DNA from 3 places in the Stenotrophomonas sp. Steno-Z4 genome. Region 2 is predicted to be linked to each of the others. Evidence: predicted binding sites of a transcription regulator. Region 2 holds the regulator's gene; each other region holds the start of a gene.
What was found. The regulator FliA, encoded in region 2, starts transcription of late flagellar genes. The targets are predictions, from matches to a motif close to TAAAGTTTNNCNNNCNNNGGCCGATAA.
Positions count from the first base shown of each region.

Region 1: the regulator FliA is predicted to act here: its motif matches at 2,078-2,104, upstream of AC06E7_RS10910 (methyl-accepting chemotaxis protein).
Region 3: the regulator FliA is predicted to act here: its motif matches at 2,244-2,270, upstream of AC06E7_RS04680 (methyl-accepting chemotaxis protein).

Region 1 covers NZ_JBWJPC010000004.1:23,099-27,371, reverse strand. Annotated here, with positions in the region: gene AC06E7_RS10925 (NUDIX hydrolase) at 1-236, shown strand, start outside; gene mnmA (tRNA 2-thiouridine(34) synthase MnmA) at 233-1,372, shown strand; gene hflD (high frequency lysogenization protein HflD) at 1,369-1,983, shown strand; gene AC06E7_RS10910 (methyl-accepting chemotaxis protein) at 2,134-3,324, shown strand; gene AC06E7_RS10905 (hypothetical protein) at 3,423-3,680, shown strand; gene AC06E7_RS10900 (bifunctional diguanylate cyclase/phosphodiesterase) at 3,825-4,273, opposite strand, start outside.
Region 2 covers NZ_JBWJPC010000007.1:209,264-213,536, forward strand. Annotated here, with positions in the region: gene AC06E7_RS16580 (chemotaxis protein CheA) at 1-928, opposite strand, end outside; gene AC06E7_RS16585 (protein phosphatase CheZ) at 933-1,547, opposite strand; gene cheY (chemotaxis response regulator CheY) at 1,547-1,939, opposite strand; gene AC06E7_RS16595 (RNA polymerase sigma factor FliA) at 1,956-2,702, opposite strand; gene AC06E7_RS16600 (MinD/ParA family ATP-binding protein) at 2,699-3,586, opposite strand; gene AC06E7_RS16605 (AAA family ATPase) at 3,573-4,273, opposite strand, start outside.
Region 3 covers NZ_JBWJPC010000001.1:1,045,728-1,050,000, reverse strand. Annotated here, with positions in the region: gene AC06E7_RS04695 (SDR family oxidoreductase) at 1-440, shown strand, start outside; gene AC06E7_RS04690 (GlxA family transcriptional regulator) at 399-1,370, opposite strand; gene AC06E7_RS04685 (cysteine hydrolase family protein) at 1,464-2,150, shown strand; gene AC06E7_RS04680 (methyl-accepting chemotaxis protein) at 2,299-4,273, shown strand, end outside.

The DNA.
Region 1 (4,273 bases), on a different contig from region 2:
ACCAGTGGACCGCGCCCGACGGCACGCCGTTCCTGCGCTTCGCCTACGCGGCCGAGCCGATCTCGCATGACCCGGCCCGACCGCTGGACACCGGCATCCTGCGCGCGCTGTGGCTGGACCCGGCCGAGCTGCAGGCCGAGCCCTCGCGGCTGCGCAGTCCGCTGGTCTGGGAGGTCGTTGCCGACTTCCTGGCCGGCCAGCGCCACCCGTTGTTGATCGTGAAGGAGGTTGCATGAGCACCCCGCGCATCATGGTCGGCGTTTCCGGCGGCGTGGATTCGTCCGTGGCCGCCTGGCGGCTGGTCCAGCAGGGCGAGCCGGTGGCCGGGCTGTTCATGCAGAACTGGGCCGACGACGGCAGCGGCGATTGCCGCGCCGAAGACGACCGCCGCGATGCGGTCGCCGTGTGCGGCCTGCTCGACATTCCGTTCCACTTCCGCGACTTCTCCAGCGAATACTGGCAGGGCGTGTTCGAACACTTCCTGGCCGAATACGCGGCCGGGCGCACCCCCAACCCGGACGTGCTGTGCAACCGCGAAGTGAAGTTCAAGCACTTCCTGGACGCGGCCCGCGAGCTGGGCGCCGAACGCATCGCCACCGGCCACTACGCCCGCGTGGCCCAGGTGGGCGGGCGCTGGGCACTGCTGCGCGGTGCCGACCGCAGCAAGGACCAGAGCTACTTCCTGCACCAGCTGGGCCAGGCCCAGCTGGCCGCCACCCTGTTCCCGATCGGCGACCTGCAGAAGAACGACCTGCGCCGCATTGCCCGCGATGCGCGCCTGCCGACCCACGCCAAGAAGGACTCCACCGGCATCTGCTTCATCGGCGAGCGGGACTTCCGCGAGTTCCTGGGCCGTTACCTGCCGGCGCGTACCGGTGAGATCCAGGACCCGGACGGCAACCGCATCGCCGAGCACCCCGGGGTGTTCTATTTCACCCTGGGCCAGCGCGAAGGCCTGAACATCGGCGGCGTGCGGGGCCGCCCAGCGGCCCCGTGGTACGTGGTGGGCAAGGACGTGGCCAGCAACGTGCTGTACGTGGACCAGGACCGGGAAAGCCCGTGGCTGCAGTCGACCCGCCTGCATTCGGAAATTGCCCACTGGATCGCCGGCGCACCGCCTGCGCGCGAATTCGAGTGCACCGCGCAGACCCGCTACCGCCAGCCGGACGAGCCCTGCACGGTGCGGGTGCGCGACGATGGCAGCGTGGACGTGCGTTTCGCGCGGCCACAGCGTGCCGTCACCCCCGGGCAATCCCTGGTGTTGTATGACGACGAGGTCTGCCTGGGTGGCGCGGTGATCGCCGCCACCGATGCGCCGCTGGAGCAGCGCCTGCGCACCGCCCCTTCCCCCTTCGAGGTATCTGCTGCATGAGTTTTTCCGTCGACGACCGCGTCCTTGCCCTGGCTGGCATCGCCCAGGCGCTGCAGCAGGTGCGCCGCATCGCCGAAACCGGCCATTCCGAGGCCAGCGTGGTCCGCACCGCCATCGACAGCGTGTTCCGGATCGACGCTGACAGCCCGCAGGCCATCTACGGCAGCGCCGCCAACCTGGCCCCGGGCCTGCGCCTGCTGCACAACTATTTCCGCAACCAGGGCCAGGACGAGATCCTGCCGCGGCTGGCATTGGCCGTGCTGCAGCTGGAGCGCCGCTTCGTGCGCGAGGACGCCGTGGTCGAGCAGGTCAGCCAGGGCATCGCCCGTGCCCAGCGCCAGGCCGCCGAGCTGAACGACAGCGCCCACCCGGACGTGCTGTCCAGCCTGGGCGGACTGTATGCCGACACCATCAGCCACCTCAAACCGCGGGTGATGGTCCAGGGCAACCCGCACTACCTGGGCCAGGCCGGGGTGGTGGCCGAGATCCGCGCGCTGCTGCTGGCGGCGGTGCGTTCGGCGGTGCTGTGGCGCCAGACCGGCGGCCAGTACTGGGATTTCCTGATCTCGCGCAAGGCGATGATTGACGCTGTTGACCGTCAGCTTCGCTGACGGAAAGGAGTGACGACCAACGGTCGTCACCTACCGGGACGGGCTCACGACCAACGGTCGTCACCTGCCGGCGCACAAAAAAGTGCGCCATGCCTAAAGCAAACGGGGGTACGGCCGATACATCATCCGTGCACCTCCCCGAGAACGTCCATGTACTCACGCCTCTTCACTAGTCTGGCCGCCCCCCTGGTCCTGACCCTGCTGCTTCCCTTCGCCATCGGCTTTGAATGGCCGGCCGCCCTGCGCTGGGCGATCCTGACCACGATGACGCTCAGCTGGCTGGGGTTCGCGTGGTGGACCGCCCGCGCCCAGACCCAGCGCTCGCCCGAGCATGCCCGCATGATGCGGGAACAGGACCAGCTGCTGACCGAGCTGCGCTCGTTCGTCGGCAACGAAATCGACGGTTCGCGTGGCGAAATCGAACGCGCCCGTGACCTGATCCGCCAGGCCGTGGCCGGCCTGGGTGGCAGCTTCGATGCCATGAACCGCAAGTCCCGCCAGCAGAGCCAGGCACTGGCCCGGATCGTCGACCGCGCCGGTGAAGACGGCGGCGCCGGCGTCGACGTGGCCCGCTTCGCCCAGCACGCCAGCCACCGCATGGAACAGCTGGTGGAAGCGCTGGAACAGGTCAGCGGCCAGAGCAGCAACACCGTGCAGCACATCGACCAGATGGCGCAGCACCTGGATGGCATCTTCGCGCTGCTGGAAGACGTCAAGTCGATCGCCGACCAGACCAACCTGCTGGCGCTGAACGCGGCCATCGAAGCAGCCCGTGCCGGTGAAGCCGGTCGCGGCTTCGCAGTGGTGGCCGACGAGGTGCGCAACCTCTCCGAGCGTTCCACCACCTTCAACGAGCAGATCCGCAAGCTGGCGCACAGCTCCAAGGACGCCATCGCCAAGGTCCGCGAGACGGTGTCCAACATGGCCTCGCGGGACATGGACCGCTCCCGCGAAGCGCGTCACGAAGCGGCGGCCATGCTCGACAACGTGGCGCAGATCAATGCGTCGCTGGGCGAAGGCATGCGCGAGATCTCCGAGTGCGGCCGTGCCATCGACAGCAGCGTGGCCGAAGCCGTGCGCGCCCTGCAGTTCGAGGACATCGCCACCCAGGCCCTGGGCGGCGTGCACACCCACCTGGACCGCCTGACCTCGATCAACCGTGAAGCGGTCGGCCTGCAGGAGCTGCTGCACCGTAACGGCGGCGTGTTCGATGCCGAAGTGGCCACCGCGCTGCAGCGTACCGGCAACCGCCTGCGCGAAATGCGCAGCGAATGGGAACGCCCGCCGCACAAGCCAGTGAGCCAGCAGAGCATGGCAGCCGGTGCGGTTGAACTGTTCTGACCCGCCATTCGTGCCGGCAACGGCATTCCACGAGGGCCCCGGCATTGCCGGGGCTTTCGTGCGTGTAGCGCCCTGACCCATCTGCTGAAGACTGCCGCATGTTGTTGAACGCCGCCCCCTCCCAATTGATTCCTGCCGGTAACGGCGCGTCGCCCGACGCTGCGGGCGACGTCATGCCCCCTGCTCTGGCGCCCGTAGTGCCGAAGAGCGGGCGTGCGCTGTTGGCGGCGCTGGAACAACAGGCGCAACGGGAACTGGCGGGAATGATGGCGACGGCACCGGCGGCAACGCCGCTGGATCCCGCATTGGCGGGATTGGCGTGGGACCTGGGATGGAGCGGAGAAAGGATTGGTTGATACGGGTCCCGATGAGCCCGTAACAATCCGTGGATCGGAATCAACCCACCACAGGCCGGTCAACGGTCATGGACACGACGGCATCGGGATCATCAACGGGCAACGGACAGCGGTAGCGCCGGCCGTTGGCCGGCCCACGCCCCTTCAGGGGGCGACCGGAATCCGCAACGCGTCACCCGCCTGGGCGGGAATCGCCTGCATCTGTCCGCCACCGTGCTTCAGCCACTGGGCCAGGTCACGCGGGGTCAGCGGGCGCGAATACAGGTAGCCCTGGATCTCATCGCAGCCCTGGCGGCGCAGCATCGCTTCTTCCTGCTCGGTTTCCACGCCTTCGGCCACCACTTTCATGCCCAGGGCGTGGCCCAGGTGCACGATGGCCTGGGTCACCTCGGCGGTACCGGCATCGTGGAGCATGCCCTGCACGAAGCTGCGGTCGATCTTCAGGCGGCCCACCGGGAAACGGTTGAGGTAGTGCAGGTTGGAGAAGCCGGTACCGAAGTCGTCCACCGCCAGCGGCACGCCGTGCCGCTCCAGCACATCAAAACAATGCCGCAGCACGTCGGTGTCGCGGATCAGCGCCGATTCGGTCAGCT
Region 2 (4,273 bases):
GGGCCACGTCGCGGGCGACCTTGGGGAAGCGTGAGAACACCTTGCCCACCGGCTGCATGCGGGTGCGCATCACCGCCGACTGCAGGCGCGCGGTGGCGATATCCAGCGTGGACACGGCGCGGTCCAGTTCTTCGTCGTGCAGGCGCGCACGCAGGGTCTTGAGCCGGTTGCGCGACAGCACCAGTTCGCCGATCAGGTTGACGATGGCATCCAGGCGCTTGGTATCCACGCGCACGGTGTGTTCGGCTTCGGCCACCGGCTTGTTGGCGGCCGGCTTGGCCGGGGCCGGAGCGGCGACCGGGCGCGGTGCGATGGCCGGGGCGGGTGCCGCTGCGGCCACGCTCTGCGCGCCGGGAGCGGCGCCGCCATGCAGCTGGTCGAGCAGCGCTTCGAATTCGTCTTCGCCGATCAGGCCATCGTCGTTCTTTTTCGCCACGGCAGTGGGAGCCGCGCCGCCGTGCAGGGTATCCAGCAGGGCTTCGAATTCATCGTCGGTGATCAGGTCGCCGCTGGAGGCGGCCGCCGTCGCGGCCGGTGCCGGCGTGGCCGGTCCGTTGACGTCGAACTGCGCGATCAGTTCCGGCGGGGCATAGCCCGGCTCGGTGCCGGCGGCCACCGAATCCAGCATCGACTGCAGGTAATCCAGCGACTGCTGGCCGGCGTCGAAATGGTGGGCCTGCAGCACGGCCTGGCCCGAGCGGGCCATGCCAAGGGTTTCTTCGGCGGCGTGGCACAGCTCGACCATGGCCTGGATGCCCAGGAAGCCGGCACCGCCCTTGAGCGTGTGGAACCCGCGGAACACCGCGTTGAGCTGGTCGCTGTCCTGGGGCGACTGCTCCAGCGACACCAGCTGTTCGCCGAGGCGATCCAGTATCTCCTGGGCCTCGAGGATGAAGTCTGCAGCAATGTCGTCTGGAACAGCACTCATGGTTTCAAAGCCCCAAATCGGAAAGCAGGTCGTCGGCGTCGACCTGTGACACCTGATGGCGGTCCAGGCCGCTCACGGCCGGACCGGCCAGCCCGTTGTCGCGCTTGTGCGCGCTGTCGTCCGGCGGCGGCAGGCCGAGCGCGCCGAAGCCTTCGTGCACGCGGCGCACGATGCCCACCACGCGGCGGATGATCTGCCCGGTGAGATCCTGGTAGCTCTGGGTGAGCGCGATCTCGGTGAGGTTGTGGCGGATGCGGTCCAGCTGCTGGTCCTGGTCCGGGCTCAACCCGTTGGCACGCAGCTGCTCGGTGAGCGCGCGGCATTCCTCGGCCAGGTCCAGGGTGCGGTGGGTGGCCTGTTCGGTCATCGCCACCACGTGGTCCAGGCGCGCGCAGGCATCGTCCAGCTCGCCGGCTTCGCTGGGCAGGGTGGGCAGTTCGCCCAGCGCCTGGCCCAGTTCGCGGGCAAGCCGGTTCAGCCCGGCCATCATCGGCTGGGTGCGCAGCGCGGCCAGGGCGTCGATTTCCCGGCGCCAGCCCGCTTCGTCGCCGCTTTCCAGCGCAGCCAGGGCATCCTGCAGGCGCTGCACCAGCGCCGATTTGTCGCGAAGGGTTTCCATCACGCGCTGGCCGCCAGGCGCTCGAAGATCTTGCCGAGCTTTTCTTCCAGGGTCTGGGCGGTGAACGGCTTGATGATGTAGCCGTTCACGCCGGACTGGGCGGCTTCAATGATCTGCTCGCGCTTGGCTTCGGCGGTGACCATCAGCACCGGCAGGGTCTTGAGCTTGGCGTCGGCGCGGATCGCCTTGAGCAGGTCGATACCGGTCATGACCGGCATGTTCCAGTCGGTGACCACGAAATCGAACGACTGGCTCTGCAGCAGGGCCAGCGCGGCATGCCCGTCCTCGGCTTCGGCCGTATTGGTGAAGCCCAGATCGCCCAGCAGGTTCTTGACGATACGACGCATGGTCGAGAAGTCGTCGACGATCAGGATACGCATGTTCTTGTTCAAAGCACTTTCCTCGGTATCAAGTGTTCTCGAGGCCGGCGTCGGCCGCCTCGAAGATCTTCAGTCGGCCACGCAGGCGCAGCACTGCCTGGCCATGGATCTGGCAGACGCGCGACTCGCTGACGCCGAGCACCGCGCCGATCTCTTTCAGGTTCAGCTCCTGCTCGTAGTACAGCGACAGCACCAGCTGTTCGCGTTCGGGCAGCAGGCCGATCGCATTGCCCAGTTCGCGGCCGAACTCGCCGCGCTCCAGCACCTGCTGCGGGGTCGGGCCGCCCTGGGCGACGGTATCCAGCTCGCCCTGGTCTTCGATCCGCGATTCCAGGCTCAGCACCTGGCCACGCGCGGCGTCTTCCATCAGGCGCAGGTAGTCGGGCAGCGGCATGTCCATCGCGGCGGCCACTTCGGTGGCGCTGGCGGCGCGGCCGGTGGTCTGCTCCAGCCGGCGGATGGTGGACGCGGCGTCGCGGGCACGGCGGTGCACCGAACGCGGCACCCAGTCGCCGCGGCGGATCTCGTCGATCATCGAGCCGCGGATGCGGATCGAGGCGTAGGTTTCGAACGAGGCGCCCTGGTCGGCGTCGTAGCTGCGCGAGGCCTCGATCAGGCCCATCATCCCGGCCTGGATCAGGTCGTCGACTTCAACGCTGGCCGGCAGGCGTGCGGCCAGGTGGTGGGCGATGCGCCGGACCAGGTCCGAGTGCTGGGCAATGCACTCGTTGGCAGCGGCGCGCTGCACCTCTTTGTATTGTGCGGCGCCTTTCATGCGGTCACCCCGCGTTGCTTGAGGATGCGTTCCAGGAAGAATTCAACGCCGCCGCGCGGCTCGGTCGGGGCCTGCCAGCGGGCGGTGCGCCGGGCGATCTCGGCGATCGCCTGCGCCGACGGGCTGGACGGGTAGGCCTTCACCACCGGCTGCTGGCGCTGCACCGACAGGCGCAACCAGTCGTCCTGCGGCACGCAGCCCAGGTAGTTCAGCGAGACATCGGCCAGGAACTTGTCGCAGACCCGGCTCAGCTTTTCGTAGAGCACGCGGCCTTCGTTCGGATCACGCACCATGTTGGCGACCACCTGGATGCGGTCCACGCCACGTTCGCGCGAGAGCACCTTGATCAGCGCATAGGCGTCGGTGATCGAGGCCGGTTCGTCGCAGACCACCACCACGGTGTCCTGGGCGGCCTGGCAGAAGGTGAGCACCCCGTCGGTGATGCCGGCGGCGGTGTCGACCACCATGAAGTCCAGATCGCGTTCCAGTTCGGAGAACACGTTGACCAGGCCCACGTGTTCGGCCGGCTGCAGTTCGGCCATGTGGCGGCGGCCGGACGCGGCCGGCACCACCAGCACGCCACCCGGGCCTTCCAGGATCACTTCATCCAGCGTGCAGCGCCCGGCGACCAGGTCGGCCAGGGTCAGCTTGGGCTGCAGGCCCAGGATCACATCGATGTTGGCCAGGCCCAGGTCGGCATCCAGCAGCAGCGTGCGCTTGCCCATGTCGGCCAGCGCCACGGCCAGGTTGGCCGACACGTTGGTCTTGCCCACGCCGCCCTTGCCGCCGGTGACGGCGATGGTGCGGACCGGGCCCAGCGGCTGGCTGCGGGTGGCCGACAACGGGAAGGTCCTGGTCAGGTTTTCATACTCACGCGACGGCATGGTTCAACTCCGGGTTGCAGGGCATATCGGCCGCGCGGCGCAAATCTTCAAGGCGAAGTACAAGATTGGCTGCACTGGCCCGGTGCAGGTCTTCGGGAACGTCCTGGCCATCGGTGACCCAGGTGATCGGCAGGCGGTGGTCGACGGCCACCGACAGGGCGGTACCGAAGCGGCCGGTCTCGTCCAGCTTGCTCAGCACCACGCCCTGCGGGTTGGCGCCGCTGAAGCGGCGGACCACCTCGTCCATGTCGCCGAAGCTGGTGTTGGCCGGGAGCACCAGCAGGGTGCGGATCTGCGGGGCGGCGCGCAGCCACTGCAGCTGGGCGGCCAGGGCGCGGTCACGCGGGCCCAGGCCGGCGGTGTCGATCAGCACCAGCTTGTAGTCCTTCAGGCGCTCCAGCAGCTGGGCCAGGTCGCTGCCACTGTTGGCTTCATGCACCGCGATGCCGAGCTGGCGGCCGAAGCCATACAGCTGTTCGCGGGCGCCGATGCGGGCGGTATCGGTGGTGACCAGGGCCACGTCGCGGGCGGCGTGGGCTTCGGCGAAGCGCGAGGCCAGCTTGGCGATGGTGGTGGTCTTGCCGGCACCGGTGGGGCCGACCAGGGCGATCACGCCGCCGGCTTCCAGCGGGTCGACCGGGGCGATCGGCAGCTTCTTGGAAAGCAGCCCCAGCATCAGGCCACGGC
Region 3 (4,273 bases), on a different contig from region 2:
TCCGTGCCACCCAGTGCTTCGAGTTCATGGCCCAGCTGGTCCCGCCCGTCGCTGCGCGTGACGTGCTGCACCTGTCGCCAGCCAAGGTGCAGCCGGTGGCCGCCGACGATCTGGGCGCCCTGGTCGCTCAGGTTGCCACCGCACCGCCTCGCGGCCACACGGTACAGGTCGCTGGCCCGGAGCGTCATCGCCTGTTCGAGCTGGTGAAGTGGGTGATGTACTTCAACCAGGACCAGCGTCCGGTCGTGGCAGATCCGGAGGCGCGCTACTACGGTGCGCTGTTGAAAGATGCCACGCTGACCCCCGAGCCGGGCGCGCTGTTGGGTACTACGCGTTTCATCGATTGGCTGGCCAGCCACCTGCCTGGCAACCGGCCGCGCGTCAATCTTCCCGATCCGCTAGGTGACAGCGTGGAACTTACGCCGGTAAGCAGCGGGTGACACGCCAAACGCGCGGCTGAAATGACTACGCAGTGACTCCGTGGAGCCGAAGCCTGCGTGCTGGGCCACCCTGTCCAGCGAGCTGTCGCTGGTTTCCAGCAGGCGTTGCGCACGTGCCAGCCGCTGTTCCAGCAGCCATTGGTTGAAGGTGGTGCCGGTGGCGGCGCGGAAATGGCGGGTGAAGGTGCGTCGGCTCATCCGGGCGCGGTCGGCCAGCGCATCGATGCCCAGCGGTTCGGCAAGATGGAACGCGGCCCACTCGAGCACGGCTGCCAGCCTGTCGTCGCCGCAGGTCACCGGCAGGGGCTGCTCGATGTACTGCGCCTGCCCACCCTGGCGATGCGGGGCCACCACCATGCGCCGTGCCACGCGGCTGGCAACCTCGGCACCGTGGTCCTGCCGCACCAGGTGCAGGCAACAGTCGATGGCTGCTGCGGTACCTGCGGAGGTCAAAAGCGTGCCGTCTTCCACGTAGAGCACGTCGCGCTGCAATTGCACGCGCGGGTGCAGTGCAGCCACGTCATCCATGAACACCCAGTGGGTAGAGGCACGACGACCGTCCAGCAGGCCGGCCTGCGCCAACACCACCGCGCCCAGGCACAGCCCGACCAGACGTACGCCACGCGCATGGGCATCGTGAAGCGCTTCCAGCAGCGCCGGGGGCGCCGGTTCAGCCGGGTCGCGCCAGGCCGGCACCACGATGGTGTCCGCCTCGGCCAGGGCCTCCAGTCCATGCGCGATGCCAAGGCTGAAGCCGGCCGGGGTCTGCAGCGGGCCGGGTTCGGCGGCGCACACGGTCACGCGGTAGCGCGGTGCGCCGAGCCGGGCCAGGTCCTCGCCGAACACCGTGCACGGCACGGCCAGGTGGAAGGGGCTGATCTGCTGGTAGGCGACCACGACGACGTGGTGCGGGTGGTGGTCTGGCAGCATGGCCCGATCCTAGCAGGGAATGGCATTCGGGCCACTGTCGGCCGCGCCGGGGGTCCCCAACAATGCTGGCTCATTCCCCAACGGAGTTCACGAATGAACGCCATGATCCTTTCTTTGCTCGCCGGCATGAGCCTGACGGCCCCGGCTACCGCGATTCCTGATGCCGAGGCGCCCACCTTGCGCGCGCTGGGCGGTGCGGTTCCCCCACAGACGCTGGACGCCGGCAGCGCCGCGCTGCTGGTGATCGATTTCCAGAACGAGTACTACAGTGGGCGCCTGCCCATTCCCGATGGCGCTGCCGCGCTGGCCAACGCGCAGGCGCTGGTGCGGATGGCAGATGCCAACGGGATTGCGGTGTACCACGTGCAGCACCTGAACCCGGCGGCGGCACCGGTCTTCGCCGAAGGCACTGAAGGTGCCGCCCTGATCGCCGGCATGCAGCCCGGCCCGCGCCACCACCTGGTAAGCAAACGAACGGTCAGCGTTTTCGCCAGTACCGACCTGGATGATCAGCTGAAGGCCCAAGGCATCCGCACCCTGCTCATCAGCGGACTGATGACGCACGCCTGCGTGGCCGGTGCTGCGCGTGATGCGGTGCCGCGGGGGTACGAGGTGATCGTGGCGTCCGATGCGGTCGCCACCCGGAGCATCCAGGCGCTGCCTGGGCAAGGCACGCTGCCGGCCGAGCTGCTGCACCGCGCGGCATTGACTGAAATCGCCGATGCCTTCGGCAGCGTGATGTCGACCGAGGCGGTGCTGGCGTTGCCGGTGCAGCACTGAGCAATGGCGTGGGCGGCCGTCATCGTACGGTCGCCTGCGCGCGCTACAACGTGTCCACCGCACAACGCGTCGGGCAGGGCGTGCAGCAAACCCTAAAGTCCATGCAGATACGGCCGATATCGATGCGTCATTCCGCCTGGAGTACGTGATGTCGGCCGTTCCCCGCCGTGGTAGTTCCCTTCCCGCCTGGCGCACGCTGTTGCGTTGGCTGTCATCGCTGCGCCGGCTCAGCGTGGCGCGCAAGCTGAAAATCAGCCTGGTGGCCTGTGCAGCGGGCCTGCTGCTGGTGGCCGCCGTCTACGCCTGGACAAGGTACAACAGCGAACGCGCCGCCGACACCTTCGCCTCCCATCAGCAGGCGACCAGCCTGATGGCGGCACTGGGCACCCAGGTGGCCGATGCCCGCCGCCTGCAGACCCGCTACGCAGCGAGCTTCGACGATGCCGACCGGGAGGCGCTGCAGCAGGCACGCCAGCGCCTGCAGGTGTCGCTGGAGGCACTGCAGCGCACCGCCGCCGCCAACGGCAATGCGGCTTCACTCAGGGCATTGGCCACCCGCATCGGCGAGTTTGCCGAGGGGATCAACGCGCTGAATGCACGCGTGGATGAAATGGGAAGGGGCGAGGCCGGGCTGCGCGCGCAGCTGGAGGCCGCCGCTGCTGCGATGGAGGCCGAGCTGGCCCCCCTGCAACAACCCGCACTGGACGCCCAGTGGCAGGCCATCCGCCGTCAGGAAGCGCTGCTGTTGCTCACTGGCGATTCCACCCATGCCGACCGCGCCAGCGAAGCCAAGCTGCCGTTCGAACTGGCGCTGGCAGCGCCGGGCGTGCCGGCGGGCGCACAGGACGCGCTTCGCACCGCGATGGACAGCTACCAGGGTGCACTGCTTGGCTACACCGCCGCGCGGGTCGGGCTGGATGTGGAAGCGCAGTCGCTGGCCGATACCGCTGCACAGATCGCGCCGTCGCTCGAGCAGGTGCAGCGTGCGCAGGCAATGGCCCTGGAGGCCGCGCGTGGGCGCCTGCAGGCGCAGGCGAGGGCGATGACGGTGGTGTTCGCGGTCACGCTGCTGCTGGTGGCTGCGTTGCTGATCGCCACGCTGCTGCTGACCCTGCAGGCGGTGCAACGCCCGATTGCCAACACGTTGCGCTTCGCCGAGGACATCGCCGAGGACCGGCTGGATACGGTGCTGGTCGTGCATAACCCGCACGATGAGTTCGGCCAGCTGGCGCAACGCCTGCGACATATGCAGGAACGGCTGCGCGGCCGGATCGAGGCCGAGCGGGCCGCCGCGCGCGACAACACCCGTGCGCGCCAGGCCCTGGACAGTGCCCAGACCGGCTTGATGGTGCTGGAGCCTGACGGCCGCATCGGCTTCCTCAACCATGCGCTGTGCACTGCGTTGGGCTGCACGCCCAGCCAGTGGCAGGGCCAACCGGCGCAGGTGCTGCATCCGGTGTTTGCGGGCGTCGCCGCGCAGCTGCAGCGCGGCCATGCCAGTGCACACGAGATCGAGCAGGGCGGAATCCGCTATCAGCTGGTACTCAACCCCATCCTCGACCACGACCAGTTGCTGGGAGCCGCGGTGGAATGGCGCAGCCGCGCGCTGGAAACCACGGTCGAAACCGAAGTGGCCGCGCTGGTGGACGCCGCCGCGCAGGGTCAGCTGCAGGCGCGTATCGCGGTGAACGACAAGCAGGGTTTCGTGCTGACCTTGGCGGTGAGCATCAACCGCCTGCTGGATACCTTCCAGGGCAACCTGGCCGGGCTGCAGGCGCTGCTGTCCGGGCTGGCGCACGGTGACCTGGGCGTCCGCATGCAGGGTGACTACCAGGGCGTGTTCGCGCAGATGCGCGACGATGCCAACGCCAGCGTGGCACAGCTGGCCGACATCGTGGCGCGCATCCAGCACGCCACCGCGGCGATCAACGGCGCGGCTGGTGAAATCGTGGCCGGCAACCGTGACCTCGCCGAACGCACGGAACGGCAGGCGGCGCATCTTGAAGAAACCGCGTCCTCCATGGAGGAACTCACTGCAACCGTGCGCGAGAACGCGGATTCGGCGCAGCAGGCCAACCAGCTGGCGATGGATGCCGCTGCCATTGCGGGGCAGGGCGGCAACG